3 regions of the Lachnospira eligens ATCC 27750 genome follow, and region 1 is predicted to be linked to each of the others. Evidence: a T-box and tRNA genes for the amino acid it is inferred to sense, from the RefSeq annotation. Region 1 holds a T-box; the other regions hold tRNA genes.

The links. A T-box is a leader RNA that pairs with one kind of tRNA and senses whether it is charged. The one in region 1 lies ahead of thrS (threonine--tRNA ligase), so its partner is inferred to be a tRNA-Thr.
Region 2: it has a tRNA-Thr gene. The T-box ahead of thrS (threonine--tRNA ligase) is inferred to sense a tRNA for this amino acid. The anticodon was not compared.
Region 3: it has a tRNA-Thr gene. The T-box ahead of thrS (threonine--tRNA ligase) is inferred to sense a tRNA for this amino acid. The anticodon was not compared.

The regions. Positions count from the first base shown of each region.
Region 1 is NC_012780.1:465,627-472,549, reverse strand. It holds gene EUBELI_RS12720 (methyl-accepting chemotaxis protein) at 1-1,009, opposite strand, end outside; T-box leader at 1,132-1,337, shown strand; gene thrS (threonine--tRNA ligase) at 1,558-3,333, shown strand; gene EUBELI_RS12705 (helicase-related protein) at 3,429-5,060, shown strand; gene pflA (pyruvate formate-lyase-activating protein) at 5,245-6,006, shown strand; gene EUBELI_RS12695 (helix-turn-helix domain-containing protein) at 6,058-6,405, opposite strand; gene EUBELI_RS13825 (CAP domain-containing protein) at 6,627-6,923, shown strand, end outside.
Region 2 is NC_012778.1:498,292-505,214, forward strand. It holds gene cysS (cysteine--tRNA ligase) at 1-1,087, shown strand, start outside; gene EUBELI_RS02370 (Mini-ribonuclease 3) at 1,072-1,515, shown strand; gene rlmB (23S rRNA (guanosine(2251)-2'-O)-methyltransferase RlmB) at 1,587-2,327, shown strand; gene sigH (RNA polymerase sporulation sigma factor SigH) at 2,338-2,949, shown strand; tRNA gene EUBELI_RS02385 (tRNA-Thr) at 2,978-3,049, shown strand; gene EUBELI_RS02390 (adenylosuccinate synthase) at 3,092-4,387, shown strand; gene deoC (deoxyribose-phosphate aldolase) at 4,464-5,111, shown strand; gene EUBELI_RS02400 (hypothetical protein) at 5,114-5,320, opposite strand; gene EUBELI_RS02405 (hypothetical protein) at 5,489-6,253, shown strand; gene EUBELI_RS02410 (SEC-C metal-binding domain-containing protein) at 6,286-6,792, shown strand; gene EUBELI_RS02415 (class I SAM-dependent DNA methyltransferase) at 6,870-6,923, shown strand, end outside.
Region 3 is NC_012778.1:1,349,484-1,356,406, forward strand. It holds gene EUBELI_RS06360 (MFS transporter) at 1-1,175, opposite strand, end outside; gene EUBELI_RS06365 (radical SAM protein) at 1,226-2,143, opposite strand; gene EUBELI_RS06370 (ClpP family protease) at 2,161-2,871, opposite strand; tRNA gene EUBELI_RS06375 (tRNA-Thr) at 3,044-3,116, shown strand; gene EUBELI_RS13615 (GH25 family lysozyme) at 3,459-4,628, shown strand; gene EUBELI_RS06390 (DHH family phosphoesterase) at 4,738-5,724, opposite strand; gene EUBELI_RS06395 (ABC transporter ATP-binding protein) at 5,850-6,575, shown strand; gene EUBELI_RS06400 (ABC transporter permease) at 6,572-6,923, shown strand, end outside.

The DNA of each region.
Region 1 (6,923 bases):
CAACTACAGCAAATCCTTTACCATGTTCACCGGCTCTTGCGGCTTCAATTGAGGCATTAAGAGAAAGAAGATTAGTCTGGGCTGCAATTGCGTTGATTTCTTCAAGAATTGAAGTAATCTTAGACATCTCGTTCATAAGCTCAGACATAGCTCCTCTGGCAGAGCCAACAGTTTCTGCCATCTCCGAAAGAGTGTTTTTAACAACATTTACTTCGTTATTACCGGCTCTGACTGATGTATCAACTTTTTCGAAGCCAGCATCAAGCTCTTTGGAAAGCTCATAATTCTTATTGATTTCATCGGTGGCATCCTGAATTCTCTCAGTTACAGATATAGTTGCATTGGTTGTATCGTCAATAACGGTATTCATCTGAGAAGCAGCTTCATTTACCTTAGTTGCCTGTTCAGATAAGTTATCAAGACCGTTCTTACAATTTTCGATAGCTGAATTAAGATTAATGGCTATGTCATTGGCTGCATGTGAGTTGCTGTTAATAGTAGATAGTGTTTCTTCACTCTGAGAAAGAAGCTCTCGTCCTCTGTCAACAGCTTTGTATAAAATAATAGCAACAAGGTCAAAAAGGAATACCTTTGTAAAGGCATCTACTCTGTCGTAATTAGCCCCATCAATAACGAATGGGAAAAATATGGTACATATAAGTGCAATATTAGCAACAGGAACAGAGTAATATATAATGTACTTCTTATCAAAATATAATGCCATCATTGATAGAAATACAAAGTTGGCAAGAAATGCAACTGAGTTGCCGCCTAAAACAAAAGCATATACAAATGTAGCAATTGAAGGCGTAAGATTAATGAGCAAAGCTTTAATAAAATGATTCTGAATTAAGAACTTACCAATACCGGCAGCAATAAGACTGGCAAGCATTATGCCAATTCCGATAAATGCACGGATATTAATCCCTTCTGAAAAAAATGTCATAACTGATAATGCAATTGTTCCAACTAAAACAATAAGATAGTTGTGTGAATGTAATTTATCCATTAGTTCCTCCCTAAAAATAATATTAAATTGTTCGAAAATTAATATAGAAATAATAGCATTTTTAAATACAAAAATCAATGATTAACAGGTTGACATTATGTAAAATTTGAAATATACTTCTTACTAAAGCGTTGACGAGAAGAGTACTATGTTACGGTTCTACAGAGAGAAGCATATATGGTGGAAGTGCTTTAGAATACGGATATGGGAAAACCACCTCCGAGCGGCCCTAATACGGCACGGTGATTCCGTTATAATCATAATGAGATGTTCTCCTGATTGAGAGAATAATAAGGGTGGAACCGCGGATTGAATATTCGCCCCTTATACAGCAAGCTGGAAAGCCACTGTATAAGGGGCTTTTTTGCGCGAGTAGCGATGAGAATATACAGGGAAAGTCAACAGCTGTGCTTGAACAGGGTGTGGACTTTGCATGGATATTCGAGGAGCACCGCGACAGTGACAGAGCGAAGCTCTGGAACATGAGCTACGAGCACAAGCAGCGATGAGAATAGCAACAAAAATATTAACACAAAAGGAGATTTATCATGGTTAATTTTAAGGAAGATGAAAGACTGAATACTCTTAATCATTCATGTGCACATGTTATGGCACAGGCAGTTAAGCATTTATATCCACATGCTAAGTTCTGGGTTGGACCAGTAGTTAAAGAGGGATTCTATTATGATATAGACCTTGGAGATAATGTAATCAATGACGATGCTATTGAAGCTATCGAAAAAGAAATGAAGAAAATCTGCAAGGAAGGCAAGAAGATATACAGAAGAGAAGTTTCTAAGGAAGAAGCCCTTGAGATGTTCAAGGATGATATGTATAAGCTTGATCTTATAAGCGGTCTTGAAGATGGCAACATTACAGTATATGACCAGGGCGATTTCACAGACCTCTGTCGTGGACCTCATGTCGATAATACTAAGCTCTGCAAGAACTTCAAGCTTGTTAAATATTCTGGTGTATACTGGAAGGGCGATGCCAGCAATCATGTAATGCAGAGAATCTATGGTGTATGTTTCCCAACAGCTGAGGAGCTTGAAGAACATCTTAAGCTTCTTGAGGAAGCAAAGGAACGTGACCACAGAAAGATTGGCAAGGAAATGGAACTTTTCATGTCAGATGACTTAATCGGACGTGGACTTCCAATGTTTTTACCAAAGGGATATACAGTATGGCAGGAGCTTGAGAATTACATTAAGGACAAGGAAAGAAAGCTTGGATACCTTCATGTAATGACACCATGTGTTGGTACAGTTAATCTTTACAAGACATCAGGCCACTGGGATCACTACAAGGAAAACATGTTCCCAGCTATGGAAGTTGAAGGCGAATCATTTGTCTTAAGACCAATGAACTGCCCTCACCACATGATGATATATGCTAACAAAATGCATTCTTACAAGGATCTTCCTATAAGAATCGGTGAGATTGCACATGACTTCAGATTTGAGGCAAGTGGAACATTAAAGGGTATTGAGAGAGGAAGACATTTTTGCCAGAATGATGCCCACCTTTTCGTAACACCAGAGCAGATTGAGTCAGAATTTGCCAAGGTTGTAGACCTTATATTTGAGACGTATAAGGATTTCAATATTACAGATTACCGCTGTGTTCTCTCATTAAGAGATCCAGAGGATAAGGTAAAGTATCATGATGATGATGAAATGTGGAACAATGCTGAGAACGCATTAAGAAAGGTTCTTAATGATATCGGAATTGAGTACACAGAGGAAATCGGAGAGGCTGCATTCTACGGACCTAAGCTTGATGTAAATGTTAAGCCTGCTATCGGTAATGAATATACTTTATCAACATGCCAGCTTGATTTCTGTCTTCCATCTAAGTTCAACTTAACATACATTGATAAAGATGGACAGAGAAAGACACCTGTAGTTCTTCACAGAGCTATCCTTGGTTCTCTTGACAGATTCATGGCTTATATACTTGAGGAGACAAAGGGTAACCTTCCATTATGGCTTGCTCCTGTACAGGCTACAATTCTTCCGGTTAAGAATGAAGATGAAGAGTTAAATGCTTATGCTCATGGTCTCTATGATTATCTTGCAGATAATGGAATCAGAGTTGAGATTGATGAGAGAGCAGAAAAGCTTGGATACAGAGTAAGAGAAGCTCAGGTAAAGAAGATTCCTTACCTTATTGTGCTTGGTAAGAATGAAGCAGCAGATGGAACTGTAAGCTACAGACTTCACGGAGAGCAGAAGTCAACTACAGTATCTAAGGACGAATTTGTTGCAATGCTTAAGGATGAGATTGCTACTAAGAAGAATAATCCTGCAGCAGCTAAATAATCAGACTGACCTTACAGAAAGAAGCGTGACAATATGTAATGTTTTATGTATTGTCATGCTTCTTGTTTATATTTCAGAAAACAATAGGAAAATAAATGGCAAGATATTACTATAAAAAGAAAAAGAAGAAATTCGTACCTAAAGATTTGGCAAGTCTTAAGGAACTTAAGATAAAGACCGCATTAATGGAGAGTATTCCTGAGGATATAACACAGCTGTATCCTGAAGCCAGAAATATAAAGAGACATTTTATATTGCATATAGGAGAGACTAATACAGGAAAGACACATGATGCATTAGAAGATTTTTATAATGCCGGTTCAGGAATGTATCTTGCACCCCTGAGACTTCTTGCACTTGAGATTCAGGAGATGAGTCTTGCAAGAGGAATTAACTGTTCGTTGACGACAGGTGAGGAGAAGGATATAAGAGATGGTGCAAAGCATTTATCCTGTACAGTTGAGAAAATGGATATGAGCAGACATTTTGATGTCTGTGTAATAGATGAGGCACAGATGGTAGCTGACTCAGACAGAGGCTGGGCGTGGACAGAGGCAATTCTTGGCGTCAATGCTGATGTTGTACATGTATGCATGTCGCCGAATGCAATACATATTGTTAAAATGCTTATAAAAATGTGTGGAGATACATATACGGATATAAGACATAAAAGGAATTCAAGACTTATAGTTGAAGATCATGATTTCATATTTCCGGATGATATACGGGATGGAGATGCTTTAGTATCATTTTCACGTAGAAAAGTTCTTATGCTCGCAACTCTTCTAAAGAAGGAAGGGTATAAAGTAAGTGTTATATACGGTTCACTTCCATACAGTGTGCGAAAAGCAGAGGTTGCCAGATTCTTAAATGGAGAGAGCAGAATTGTAGTATGTACAGATGCTATTGGAATGGGAGTAAATCTTCCTATAAGAAGAATAATATTTACTGAGTCGAAAAAATTCGATGGCAAATCCAAAAGATTTCTTAACATGAGTGAGGTTAAGCAGATTGCCGGAAGAGCAGGAAGAAAGGGAATGTATGACCAGGGGTATGTCAACTCAATAGAGGACAGGGACCAGATAGGTGAACTGCTTCATGGAAGATATGAGCAGATAACAAGCTGCGTTATACAGCCGCCAAGAAAAGTTCTGGATATGCCATACAGCCTTTCAGAGATATTTAAGATATGGTTAAAGACGATTGAAAAGAAATGCTTTTCAGTTGCTGACTTAAAGAACAGGATTAAACTTGCTGAATACATTGAGAAAAAACATGGTGAGAAGATTAATAAAGATCTTGAATACAGTCTTATTAACATTCCATTTGATGAGAATAACGAGAAACTTAAATATTTGTGGCAGGATCTTGTTGATATGACAGCTGACGGTGAACCGGTAAGCAGGATGTGGTATTATGTAGATACTGAATCTGAAGATATAGAAGCCATGAAGCTGGATGACCTTGAACAGTTGTATAAGAAGATGGATCTGCTTAATTCATACTGTAATGCTCTTAATATATCAGAATATGATGAGCGTATCAGAATGCTTAAAGAGGAGATATCAGAACGCATAGTAAGAGAACTTACTAATGGTGAATTCTTCAACAAATGTAAACGCTGTGGGAAGAGACTGGAATGGAATCACAGATTTGGCATGTGTGAAAAATGTTACGAGATAAATAAGCTGGAAAGAATGCGCTATAAAGCAGGTAAATGGAGATAAAAAGGTCTACATTTTGCTTTTTTATGCGAACATAAGCAATTCGAACTGACAATATATAGGGGATATGTTATATTTAATGCACCAAATATATGTTTTTATAAAATGTAGACATTTTTGGAGTAAATTATCGTTATTAAGTGATAATACATTTATAAAGTAATAATTATTGGAAGAGGAAAATGCTATGAGTGAAAGTATTAAAGGTAGAATTCATCAGGTAGAAAGCTTTGGTTCAGTTGATGGACCAGGGGTAAGATATATTGTATTTCTTAAGGGCTGTCATATGAGATGCAGATATTGTCATAATCCTGAGACATGGAAAGAAGAAGGCGGAACATTAGAAACAGCGCAGGAAGTGTTCGATAAAGCTTACCGTTACAGAAATTACTGGAAGAATGGTGGCGGAATCACTGTAAGTGGTGGAGAGGCGCTTCTTCAGATGGGATTTGTGACAGAACTCTTTGAAATTGCGAAAAAGAATGGCGTGCATACAACTCTTGATACGTCAGGTAATCCTTTTAAGATGGAGCCGGAATATCTTGAAAAGTTTGACAGGCTGATGGCTGTTACAGACCTTTTTCTTCTTGATATTAAGGAGATTAATGATGATAAGCACAAGGATCTTACAGGCTGGACTAATAAGAATATTCTTGACCTTGCAAAGTATCTGTCTGACCACAATAAGGATATGTGGATAAGACATGTTCTTGTTCCGGGAGTGACAGATGCACAGGAAGATCTTGAGCAGTTAAGGGACTTTGTTGCCGGTTTAAAGACTGTTAAGAGATTTGAAGTGCTTCCATATCATACACTTGGAGTATTTAAGTGGGAGGAGTTAGGAATTCCATATACACTTTCTGATGTAATGCCACCTGATAAGGAACAGGTAGCAAGAGCTAATGATATATTAAGAACAGCAGAATACACAGGATATCTTGAAAAATAAGATATTGATAAAAGACCTCCCACAGATTCAGGGAGGTCTTTTATACGATTGTTATTTGTGATATGATCTTAATCCATCATTAAGCCCCTCTATATAAGATAGCGCTTTTTCTTTTCCAGATGAATTTAATCTTTTATAAAAACCTAAAAGTCTTGTTTCACTGTCTGATAAAGACTGCACTTCAATAATATTTCTGGTATCAGATTTCATCATAATATAATCCATGCTGGCATCTAATATGCTGCTTAATTTAATAAGTGTGGATACACTGGGCATATGCCGACCTTGTTCATATGCGCTTATTGTTTCCTGCGCAACACCAAGTTCAGTACTTAATCTTATCTGTGTAATGTGTTTTTCTTCGCGTAATTCACGGATCCTGTTATGGACTTCATGCATTTGAATATTCCTCCATAGTATATCTGTTTATGATTGCACTATAAGAAAAATAACATTTTATTGTCTTATTATTAGTGGTGTATATGGTAAAATATAGCAATTATACAGGCTAATGTGGTATAAAATGGTAATAAAGATATATAGAAAAATTCTTACACCTATGTTATTATTTTAAATAGCAGTTTTGATGCAAATGAGTATTAATCAGGGGAAACATGAGAATGAAAAGAAGAGACTTTGCTGCCACATTAATGGCAGTACTTATGGCAGGAAGTATATTTGCAGGTTGCGGAAGTGCTGATAAAAATGTAAATCATAATGTTGAAACAACGCAGAATATACAGAATGCAAAGGATGTGCAGTTTACTACGCAGGCTGTTGCAGATAATGAAACCAAAGCAACAAATGCAAAAGATGAAAAAGAAACAGAAAGCACCATTCAGGAGTTGGAAACTAAAACTCAGGAAGTGGATACAGAAGTAATTACTGCAGACAGTGAGGTATCCGGGACTCAGAAT
Region 2 (6,923 bases), on a different replicon from region 1:
TCTTGCAACTCAGGAAATCGGTGGAATGATTGATATGATACAGACTCTTATTGACAAGGGTTATGCTTATGAAGTCAATGGAACCGTATACTACAGAACAAGAAAGTTTGCAGAATACGGAAAGCTATCTAAGAAGAATATTGACGACTTGGAGGCAGGACACAGAGATGAGGCACATAGTCTTAAGGTTACAGGTGAGGATGAGAAGGAAGACCCACTTGATTTCGTTCTTTGGAAGCCTAAGAAAGAAGGAGAGCCATCTTGGCCATCACCTTGGAGTGACGGAAGACCAGGCTGGCATATTGAATGCTCTGTTATGTCTAAGAAGTATCTTGCTGACGAAATCGATATTCATGCAGGTGGAGAGGATTTAATATTCCCTCACCATGAGAATGAGATTGCACAGTCAGAGGCAGCTAATGGAGTACCATTCTCTAAGTACTGGATGCACAATGCATTTCTTAATATTGATAACAAGAAGATGTCTAAGTCTTTAGGCAATTTCTTTACAGTAAGAGATATAAGCAGGGAATATGACCTTGAAGTGTTAAGATTCTTCATGTTAAGCGCACATTACCGCAATCCTGTTAATTTCAGTCATGACCTTATGGAATCAGCAAAGAACGGATTAGACAGAATCTTAACTGCAGTTGATAATTTAAGACATCTGTCAGAGAATGCCAAAGATGTTATAATGACAGAGGATGAGAAGAAGATAATAGCTTCTATAGATGACATTTATAAGAAATTCGAAGATTCAATGGACGATGATTTCAATACAGCAGATGCAATATCAGCTATATTTGAACTTGTAAAGCTTGCTAACTCTAATTCAAGCTCAGATAATTCCAAGGAATACATCGATACTCTTATGAAGAAGATTACAACTCTCACAGATATTCTTGGACTTAAGACAGACAAGAAGGAAGAAATGCTTGATGAGGATATCGAGGCACTTATTGCCGAGAGACAGCAGGCAAGAAAAGATAAGAATTTTGCAAGAGCTGATGAAATTAGAGATGAGTTATTAGCAAAGGGAATTGTTCTTAAGGATACAAGAGAGGGCGTAAGATGGAGCAGAGCCTAGATAACGACCTTGTAAAATGCATATATGAAGGCCTGGATATGAAGCATACAGAGCCTTCGCAGTTATCACCTCTTGTTCTTGCATATATCGGGGACAGCATATATGACCTTGTCATTAAGACATGGGTTATAGAACAGGGGAATATGCAGGTTAATAAGCTTAACAAGAAAACGAGCAGTATTGTTAAGGCTGAATCCCAATCTGCCATGATAGGTGTAATAGAGCCAATGCTCAGTGAACATGAGGAAGCTGTGTATAAGAGAGGACGTAATGCAAAGTCATACACATCTGCCAAGAATGCAAGCATTGGAGATTACAGAAGGGCAACGGGTTTTGAGGCTCTTATGGGATATCTGTATCTTAGTGGGCAGTATGAGCGGATGATGGAACTGGTTAAAGCAGGACTGGAAAGCCTTGAGTTAAAGTAGAGCCGGCAAAGCAGAATCCATATCTGTAATGGATAACTGGATTCTGCTTTGTTAATATTAAGGAGAAATATATGAGATACAATGAATTAACATTTCAGGGAAGAAATGCTGTATTAGAGGCATTCCGCTCTGGTAAAACTATTGATAAGCTTTTTATTCTTGACGGCTGTCAGGATGGACCAATAAAGAGTATTGTCAGAGAAGCAAAGAAAACAGATGCAATTATCAATTATGTTGATAAGGAAAGACTCGACAGACTTGCAGGAACAGGACATCATCAGGGTGTTGTTGCCATTGGTGCAGCTTATGAATATGCAGAGGTTGATGATATACTTGCATCAGCTAAGGAAAAGGGAGAAGATCCATTTATATTCATTCTTGATGAGATAGAGGATCCTCACAATCTTGGTGCTATTATAAGAACTGCCAACCTTGCAGGTGCACATGGAGTTATTATTCCTAAGAGAAGAGCTGTCGGACTTACAGCAACTGTAGCCAAGACATCAGCAGGCGCGATTAATTACACACCTGTAGCCAAGGTTACTAATATTTCACAGACAATCGAGGAACTTAAGAAGCAGGGACTCTGGTTTGTATGCGCTGATATGGGCGGGGAGACAATGTATAATCTTAATCTCAAAGGACCTATCGGCCTTGTTATAGGTAATGAGGGCAATGGAGTAAGCCGTCTTGTTAAGGATAAATGTGATTTCATCGCATCAATTCCTATGAAGGGTGATATTGATTCCTTGAATGCCTCAGTTGCAGCAGGTGTTCTTGCATACGAAATAGTCCGTCAGAGACTTAATTAGGGAGTTTTTTATGAAGCATATGGAAGAGTATCCTGATGAAGAGCTTATTGATATGTACAGGGCAGGTAATGAGCAGGCAATTGAGTACATATTTGAGAGATATAAGTATATAGTGCGAAAGAAAGCAAAGGCTATGTTTCTTGCCGGAGGAGACAGTGATGATTTAATCCAGGAGGGGATGATAGGCCTTTATAAGGCTGTCCGTGACTATGATAAGCAAAAGGATGCTTCTTTCATGACATTTGCTGGAATGTGCATAAACAGGCAGATTCTTAATGCAGTTACAGCTTCTAACAGAAAGAAGAATACGCCACTTAATACATATGTTTCCTTTGATGAACCGGTTAATCCTGAGGATGATTCTCAGGTAAAGCTGGTGGATGTACTAAAGTCTGATAAGGAACAGAATCCGGAAAGGCTTTTTATTGATCAGGAAAATGCTGAAAGTTTAGAAGATAAATTATACAGTGTGCTAAGTGGTTTTGAGAAAAATGTATTGGAATTATATATGTCTGGCAAAGATTATATTGCTATTGCGCAGACGCTTGATAAGCCGCCAAAATCTATAGATAATGCTATACAAAGGATAAGGAATAAAGTTGACAAAATAACCAACCTATAATATTATGAATAGGTGTGTTAAGACACATGCTATTGTAGCTCAGGGGTAGAGCACTTCATTGGTAATGAAGAGGTCACGGGTTCAATTCCCGTCAATAGCTTAATTTAATGTTTGTGTTTTTTAAAACAGATTGGAGGACGCTATGGTAAAAGCTATTGTAGGTGCTAACTGGGGTGATGAAGGAAAGGGTAAGATTACTGATATGCTTGCCGAAGAATCAGACATCATCGTAAGATTCCAGGGAGGAGCTAATGCGGGACATACTATTATTAATGATTATGGAAAGTTCGCGCTCCATCTTTTACCTTCGGGAGTTTTCTATAACCATACAACAAGTGTCATTGGCAACGGTGTAGCTCTTAATATTCCATATCTTGTTAAGGAATTAAAGAGCCTTACAGACCGCAATGTACCAATGCCTAAGATTCTTGTATCAGACAGGGCACAGATTCTTATGCCTTATCATGTTGCATTTGATACATATGAAGAAGCAAGACTTGCTGGTAAGTCATTTGGTTCTACTAAGTCAGGTATTGCTCCATTCTATTCAGATAAGTATGCTAAGATTGGTTTCCAGGTTAATGAATTATTTGGAGACGAGCAGGAACTTAAGGAAAAGATTGCTAATGTATGTACATTAAAGAATGTTATGCTTGAGCATCTCTATCATCAGCCACTTCTTAACGAAGAAGAGATATTCAATACTCTTATGGAATATAAAGAGATGGTTGAGCCATATGTATGTGATACATCAGCATTTTTACATCAGGCACTTAAAGACGGAAAGAAGATCTTACTTGAGGGTCAGTTAGGCTCTCTTAAGGATACTGACCATGGTATATACCCAATGGTAACTTCATCATCAACATTAGCTCCTTATGGTGCTATTGGTGCTGGTATTCCGGCTGCATCAATTACTGATGTTGTTACAGTTGTTAAGGCATATTCTTCAGCAGTTGGTGCCGGAGCATTTGTAAGTGAAATCTTTGGTGATGAGGCAGATGAACTCAGACGCAGAGGTGGAGACGGTGGTGAATTCGGAGCTACTACAGGACGTCCTAGAAGAATGGGATGGTTCGATGCAGTTGCTACACGTTATGGTGTAAGAATGCAGGGAACAACAGAGGTTGCTCTTACAGTTCTTGATGTACTTGGATATCTTGATGAGATTCCAATGTGCGTTGGATATGAGATAGATGGAAAGATTACTAAGGATTTCCCAACTACTCCACAGCTTGAGAAGGCTAAGCCGGTATTAAAGACTATGCCAGGCTGGAAGTCAGATATCAGAGGAATTACTAACTATGAAGAACTTCCTGTTGAGTGTCGTAACTATATTGAAACTATTGAGCAGGAGATTGAAGCTCCTATCACAATGGTATCTAATGGTCCAGGAAGACATGAGATTATCCACAGAAAGAGTAATTTTTCTAAATAATAACAATTAATATTACCGTATCTGCAGTACAACAGTTTTGCAGATACGGTCTTTTTATAGGTAATTGGAGGAACATATGAAGTTTAATAAATATTTTGACCATACGAACTTAAAGCCGGACGCAACTAAGGATGATATCCGAACATTATGTGAAGAAGCAAAAAAGTATGATTTTGCATCAGTATGTGTAAATGGAATATATACTGCATTTGCAAAACAATGCCTTTCCGGAAGTGATGTTAAGACATGTGTTGTAGTTGGTTTTCCGCTGGGAGCTATGAGCACAGACGTTAAGGCTTATGAGACTAAGAAAGCCGTAGAAGATGGTGCGGATGAGATTGATATGGTTATTCCTGTAGGACTTCTTAAAGCAGGCGAATATGATGCTGTGTATGAGGATATTAAAGCAGTAAGGGATGCATGTGCAGGAAAAGTTTTAAAGGTTATATTTGAGAACTGTCTTCTTACAGATGAGGAGAAAATTAAGGCGTGCGAACTGTCTGTTAAGGCAGGAGCTGATTACGTCAAGACTTCAACAGGATTCTCTACAGGTGGTGCAACAATAAGTGATGTTGCACTTATGAAAGCTCACGTAGAAGGAAAGTGTAAGGTTAAGGCAGCAGGCGGAATAAGAGATTACAACACAGCAGCTGCCATGATAGATGCCGGAGCTGACAGGCTCGGAACAAGCGCTACAATTAAGATTATGGAAGGAAGGCAATAAAATTACTGCTTATTCCTTCCTGAAAGAATCTTGTATACAAGTGTCATTGCATATATTACAACAGGAAATACAATGTCTGTGAAGAGCAGACCGGTAAATACTTTATGACATGCCTCATTGTCTATGAATGCAAGTATTAAAGTGGCGATTATCATTATGCCCCAGAGTATAACTGCAGTTAATGCAGCAAATCGTTTTAATCGTTTCATGAATAAGACCTCCAATGTCAGATACTTAATAATATACATTACATTGGCATGCCGCTCAAGTTATTTATAAAAATGTTGCGTAACAGATAAAAAATGTTATAATTAAATGAGGCATGGAGGCCGATGTAACTATTAGAAAACAGAATCAATAGACAAGGAGGTATGCATATGTCAATTAATGCTTATAATGCCAGTACAATATCAGCATTGTTCGCAGGACTTAATAATTCGTCTAGTGGAACATCATTGTCATATGGCATTGATTTTACAACTTATAATTCAATAAAGAATGGCTCTTATAGCAAACTGATGAGGAAGTATTACAGCAATCAGGCTTCTGAATCAACGAATGGTGCGACTGCCAATAAGAATACCGGTAAGGTACACAGTATTGATAAACAGAAGAATAATGCGACGGTAAATAGAGACAACGCAGCATCACTTGTGGATTCAGCATCAGAACTTAAAAAGTATTCTCTGTGGTCTAAAGTTGATAAGACAGATAAAGATGGCAATACAACTAAAGAATATGATACAGATAAGATTGCAAAGGCAGTATCTTCATTTGTTAAGGATTATAATTCTTTAGTATCATCTACAGCAGATTCTTCAAGCAGATATGTGCTTAACAGTGCATCTAATATGGTGAATTATACAAGGGCTAATGCTGATCTTCTTAAGAAGATTGGTATATCTGTCGGCTCAGATAATAAGCTGACGGTAGACGAGGATAAGTTAAAGACTTCAGATATGGCTGTGATTAAGTCGGTATTCAAGGATTCCGGCTCATTTGGACAGACAATATCTGCTAAGGCTTCAACTATATATGGTAATGCAGTATCACAGTTATCAGAATTATCTACTAAGAATTCTTATACATCTAATGGACTGTATTCATACTCATCTGGCTATACATATAACCAGTACACATAATTAATAAATATTTTGAAAGGTAACAATCAGACATGGCATTATTAGAAACATGGAGAAAACTCGCATACGAGACAGAGATGGATCAGAAGAACGCTTCAGAATTCTGGGGTTCATATTTTAATCAGGAGAAAGCAATTTACGAACAGATTCTTGCCAATCCTGATACAGTAGTTAAAGGAACTGTTAAGGAATTAGCAGAGAAGTTTGGCGTTGAGGTGCTTCTTATGACAGGATTCCTTGATGGTATCAATGACAGCTTAAAGACTCCTAATCCAATTGAAACTATGGATGAGAATACAGAAGTTAGTCTTGATTATGACAAGGAAAAACTTTATTATAACATGGTAGGTTGCAAGGCTGACTGGCTTTATGAATTGCCACAGTGGGATAACCTTCTTGATGAGCAGACAAGAAAAGACCTTTACAAGAAGCAGAAACTTTCTGGAACTGTTGTTAAGGGCAAGAAAATCGGAAGAAATGATCCATGCCCATGCGGAAGCGGAAAGAAATATAAGCAGTGCTGTGGAAAGAATGCATAGCTTTTAAACACTAAGACCTGCCAGATAATGGCAGGTCATTTTAATGTTAAGTATAGGAATGATAAGAGGTAATTATAATGGATGCATATACAGGCTTTGCATATGTTTATGATGAGTATATGGATAATATT
Region 3 (6,923 bases), on a different replicon from region 1:
ATTCCCGGCACAAAATGTCCGCTCAGTGTATATTCGTAATCAGTACAATCGGCAATCATAGGAACAACTATATTATTAGATATTGATTTTACTCCGTTAAGCAGTGTAAACACTAACAAAAACGCTACCGATATAAAGTTAATATGTCTTAATGATACATTTGTAAGGTCTGAAAATATCATCATAAACATAAGTATCGTCTGAAAAATAATTGCAAGATATGTTGACCTTACAAGTGTCTTCTTCTGTCCGCATCGCTTGGCATGCTCTATCCCAATATATATTATTCCCAGATTAGGAATACCTACAATTATTCCAATTATACCAGCCAGCGGATAATTCTGCATCAGTATTCCATAAAGCATTACAAGAACTGTTGAATTACCATATACCATCTGTGCGAATTTGTTAGATGCCGCCGCAATAACAAGCATTCTGATTGGCTTGTTGTGTTTAATTATAGCCGCATAATCCCTGAAATGTATCTGCTGCTTCTTATCCTCATCAAGCTTGAAGTACTTTACATTATCCTTACTCCATATTCCCACAACAGCCAGTGCTGAGCATATTCCGGCTACAATAACCACTGTGATTACGAACTCTGAGAAAAGTGCCTGTGACTGGAATGTCTTGTATTTCTCAATCAGATACACCGACACATAAAAAGCAACCAGACCATGTGCGAACATTATAAATGTTGAGTCAAAAAATGTTATCATTGGCCTCTGCTTCATGTCATTAGTAATTACCGATTGTCCAGACTTTACAACTGCTGTCTGAAATGTGTATCCTATTATATATACTGAATATACAATTATAAAATACAATGGTCTTAAAATAACTGGAACAAGGCTTGTAGTAAAGAACAGTACAAGACTGCTAATTGCCATTAGTAAGTATCCTATAACAATATAAGGCCTGAATTTACCATATTTTCCATTAGTCTTATCTATAAAATACCCTATTACCGGATCTGTTACCCCATCAAATATTCTCATTCCCGTAAGAATAACTGAAATAAGCACAACTGAAAGACCTGCTATTCCATTAGCATAATATGAGACATATCCCATCATCGCAAGAAACAGATTTGTAGATGTATTATTAAGAGAAAACAAGCCAATCTGCCATATTCTGGCTCTGTTCTGCTCTATATGCCCATGCTTATTCTCCATATATTAATCCTGCCAATACATTTGTAATAATCTCTGTTACGATTATATAATCATATGCCCTCATAGTCAAATTCAGGTATGAAGCTTTCCTCAGCAACATCACCTTCCTGAATAAATCCATTATTAATCCCACAGTCTATTGCATAATCTACCACAGAATTATATTCTTTTCTTGTCACTTTACGCGACAGGAGTGGATGTTTTTTTAGTCTGTCAAATGGCGTGTACTGGCTCATTATGCTTATGTATATATCATCTCCATATGTATCAATAAGATACTTTATAACCGCTTTGGAATCCTTAGTTGTTCCCGGAAGTACAAGATGTCTTACAATTACGCCTTTTTTCATAATCCCGGCTTCAACTCTTCCGCTCTTCACGAGTTCATCATCTTCTATGAAGAATTCCAGCTTCCCGGTCTGTCTGACCATCTCATGTATTGCAGCTTTAGCCACATCAGCATAATCTGGTGCTTTCGAGTACTCTGCCGAAAGCCTGCTGTCTATGTATTTCATGTCTGGAAGATACACATCCACAAGCCCGTCAAGCATATTAAGCGTGCTGACATTCTCGTATGCACTTGAATTGTACACAACTGGTATGACAAGCCCCTTATTCTTTGCCTTGACAAGTGCCTCTGCTACTTGTGGCACGAAATGTGTTGCAGTTACAAGGTTAATATTGTTGGCACATTTGTCCTGAAGTTCAAGAAAAATGTCTGAAAGCCTCTCCACTGTTATCTTCTTTCCAACCTGTGCCGCAGCAATCTCAGAATTCTGACAGAATATGCACCTTAATGTACACCCTGAAAAGAACACTGCCCCACTTCCATGTTCACCTGATATGCATGGCTCTTCCCACATATGTAGAGCGGCTCTTGCCGCATATATATCATTAGTCATTCCACAAAAGCCTGTATTAACATTTCTGTCAACATTACAGGCTCTTGGACACATATTACATTTCATAATTTCCCCTTATTGCGTTATTGTTCATCAATCAATGAATCCAGCTTTGCAAGTGCATCGCTGATTCCTCCTACTTCACATATTAAACCTTCTTCAACAGCCTGTCTACCCACCAGCACTGTTCCTAAGTCTTTAGAGAGTTGTGTGGTGTCAACCATCATTTTCTCTACTCTTTCTTTGCTTACATTGCTGTGAGTCGCAATAAATGATGTTATCCTGTCAGATATCCGTTCAAAATAATCATATGTCTGCTGAACTCCGATAAGTGTTCCGTTCATCCTCACAGGATGTATTATCATGGTAGCTGTAGGCACAATAAATGAATAATCTGTACTCACAGCAAGCGGCACACCTATACTATGTGAGTCGCCTATGATAAGTGAAACTGTTGGCTTTTTCATTGAAGCAATCATCTCTGCCAGTGCCAGTCCCGCACTGACATCCCCACCAACTGTATTCATAATAAAAAGTACACCTTTAATATCTTTATCCATCTCAATCTCCGCCAGCTTAGGAAGCATATGTTCATACTTGGTTGCTTTGCTTGTTGCAGGAAGATTATCATGTCCTTCTATCTCTCCAATAATCGTTATCACCTGAAGAGCATTTTTCGTAACAGCACCATCTTTGTAGTCATCTGCGGTATTCCCGTTGTTGGATTTCTCGTTGTCTGATATCTCATTGTCTGGTTTCTTGTTGTACGATTCATCATTACCTATTGTATTCATGGCTGCCTCCTTCTTTGTTGCTAGTTATCTGTTCTTAATCTATAATTGTCCGTATAGAGAATTATTATTCATCATGTCAGGCTTATATATCCGTGAAATAACGACTTTACAAAAAAAGAATTAATATATATAATAATTGTTGTTCGTCGCCACAATATTGGCAGACAGACATGCCACCTTGGCTCAGTCGGTAGAGCGTTTCACTCGTAATGAAAAGGTCGCCGGTTCGATTCCGGCAGGTGGCTTTGTAACTAATGGACTTTATGAATGCTGTTATGCATCATAAAGTCCATTTTTGCACGCATACATTCCTATTTTGGACTTCATCCATGCCTCACTCCACTTCAACGTCCAATCCGCCACGCGTTGACCTTCCTTTCGGACTTTCTACTGTCTTTCCTCCACCTCAACGTCCAATCCATCACTCTTTGACTTCCTTTTTGGACTTCATCCGTGCCTTACTCCACTTCAACGCCCAATCTGCCACGCTTCAGTTTCACGCTACACTGTGCATCACCTTCCCTCCTCACTCTCCATCATCTTTCGAATATTCTATATTAGAACATTAAAAGAAAGGGGCTATGTAAATGAAGAAAATCATCAGAATATATATTGCAATTATTGCATCTGTATGCCTGTTCATGTCATTTTCAGCTGATATATATGCCGTTGTTATAGATGTGAGCAGCTATAATGGATTCATACAGTGGGATAATATGAAAAACTATATTGAGGGTACAATTATCCGTATAGGATATGGCAATGATATCCAATCACAGGATGATGCTGCTGCCATAAGAAATATGGATGAATGTGAAAGGCTTGGAATTCCTTACGGCGTCTATCTATACAGTTATGCATTAGATTATTACGATGCAGCAAGCGAAACTGCCCATGCGCTAAGACTTCTTAAAGGTAGATCTCCCGAACTTGGTGTGTGGTTTGATATGGAAGATGCTGATGGATATAAAGCAAGAAACGGTCTGGATGTATACTCCGAAGGCGAACTGCTGTCTGATTTCTGCGAAATGTTTGTTAATGCTATGCGTGTCAGCGGATATAAAACCGGCGTCTATGCCAATTACAACTATTTTACAAATGTGCTTAACCTTGACAGACTGAAATCAATCCCAGAGATGAATATCTGGCTTGCGCACTGGGGAATTGATTCTCCAAGCCTTGACTGTACCATGTGGCAGTTTGGTGCAGTAGAAATCGAAGATGAAGAATATGATGGCAATATATATTACTCAGATTATTCTGTAAAAAATGATGGCAATACTGATGAAACTATCCGTACCGATGATAGTTCATCCAATAATATAAATGTTTACTATCAGACAAAGCTTGCAACGGGTCGCTGGCTTCCTGTTGTTAAGAATAATGATGACTACGCCGGAATATCCGGTCAGAGAATTACCGGTCTTGCAGTCACAACAGATACCGGCTATATAAAATACAGAGTCCATGTAAATAATGGCTGGCTTGGTTTCATAGACAGCCGCAACACTGATATTAACGATTATTATAACGGATATGCCGGCAATGACACACCTGTTGATGCTGTTGAGATATATTATTACACCCCTGATGATATTATTAATTCATCAGGTTATCATTATGCATTCTACAGGGTAAGCCCTAGGAATAACAATTACTACAGTTTGCAAAAAGACAACAACACTGATAACGGAATGGATGGCTATGCCGGCATTTTCGGACATTTCATTGACAGAATACAGATTAATATAAAATAGCATACAAAACAAAAACTGCCGGTAAGAATTACATGCCGCTCATAAAAATCCGACTTAAAATCTGACATCTGACGAGCGGTAGTACACTTACCGGCAATTAATATATTTATTATTCAATACCTGCTTCCTTCAAGAATCTTGTCTTAATCTCCTGCTCAATTTTCAAAACCTCAGCCTCACTTATTTTCTCACCATCTGGTCTCCAGTATGAAACATAACCTCCAGCCATATTATCATGCCCTCCGCCAGTTCCAATTCCTTTAAGTGCATTCATGGTAATTACTCCTGACAGATATTTTCCACTGCTTCTTATAGAGATCTTTATTCCATCCTGCTTCGGTGAATAGACTATCGAAAGATTAACCCCATCCAGTGTCAGTGTAAAATCACATATAGCCGCAATAAGTGCTTCCTTGCATTCATATCCTGCACATGCAAAACATACATCCTCCCTTATGTCTATCGTGCTGAATGCATCCTTATATGCCTTGATATCATCATAATGCAATACACTGCTGTCAAGTTCTGAAAGAATATCTCTGTCAGCCATCATATACATCTTATAGAACATATCCAGATCCAATTGTGTGACGCCTCTTTTCATATCTGCAGTATCCATTTTAACACCATAAAGAAGTGCTGTTGCAACATTTTCAGGCATATCTATATTATTGTCAAAATAATAAGTTGCAATAATAGATGCACATGCTCCCACATCAGGTCTTATATCAGAAAATCTGTAATCTACCGGATCATATATAGGATGATGGTCTATGCATATAATTTCCTGTCCATTCATGTCTACAATATTAGAATTGCCTTTCTGTGCATCAACGAGAATAATCTCATCCCCTTCATTAAATTCATCCGGATTCGTGTATTCTTTCACTTTAATGTTAAGAAGTCCAACCATTTTAGCTGTTACTGTCCGTTCAATGTTCCCCTTATAACATATCTCTGCTTCTACCCCTTTTGCTTTTAGTAATTCAGATAATCCATACGCACATGCAATCGCATCAGGATCAGGAAAATTATGCGTCTGTATATGCACTCTGTTCCCACTTATATTAGCAATAATTTCCTCTAAATAGTTCATAAAGCTCCCCTCATTTGACTTTAATAGTTTTATTATATTCTTAATACCTGTTTTATTCAATCTTGATTATCACTTTTTCTGATATTTTTCATAAATTATAATAACCATAATATGGGAGTAATCTATTGGAAGCAATACTATCTTTAGACCACATATATTATTCTTATCATGATAAAAATGGAGAAACACCTGTAATCAATGACCTTTCTTTTGAAATAAAACCCGGTAGTTTCACATCAATTGTCGGTCCATCCGGTTGTGGCAAATCCACATTGCTCTCTCTGCTATGCGATCTTATAAAGCCTGAAGCAGGAACAATATATATAAGACCGCCAGAGAATAATCATGACTCCCGGATGGGATATATGCTACAGAAAGATAATCTGTTTGAATGGCGCAGTATATATAAAAATGTTATGTTAGGTCTTGAAATAAATAACAAAAAAACTCCTGAAAACATTGCCTATGTTAATCATCTCTTAGAGCAATACGACCTTGCAGGATTCAAATCAGCAAGGCCATCCCAGCTATCCGGAGGCATGAGACAGCGTGCAGCACTTATACGCACACTTGCTCTGAAACCGGATATTTTGCTTTTAGACGAACCTTTTTCTGCCCTCGATTATCAGACACGACTTGAAGTAAGAGAAGATATCTGCAGTATATTAAGAAAAGAGAAAAAAACGGTAATTCTTGTCACTCATGATATCTCTGAAGCCATAGCTATGACTGACCGTGTTCTTATTCTGACTAACAGACCTGCAAAGCTTTTAAAAACAGTTGATATTGAAGCAAGAGATACTCTTTCAAATCAGAAATATTTTGATGAAATAAGGGAGGTGTTAAAATGAATGTGAGCCCATTACAGCGAAGATTTATAATTAAGCAGCGTATATATTCCATATCAGTGGTTCTCTCCCGCCTTATACTGTTTTTAGGGTTCATTGGCATATGGGAATTTACTGCTGACAAAGGTATTATCAATGCATTTATATTCAGTTCACCCGTAAGACTATACCAGACATTTATAGATCTTTCCAGAGATGGTGTGATATTCATGCATATATGGGTAACACTTTATGAAACACTTGTTGCATTTGCAATTATTACCATTGTGGGAATAATATTTGCAATTCTTCTATGGTGTTTTAAAGGTCTTTCAGATTGTCTTGAACCTTTCATGGTTGTTCTTAACAGCC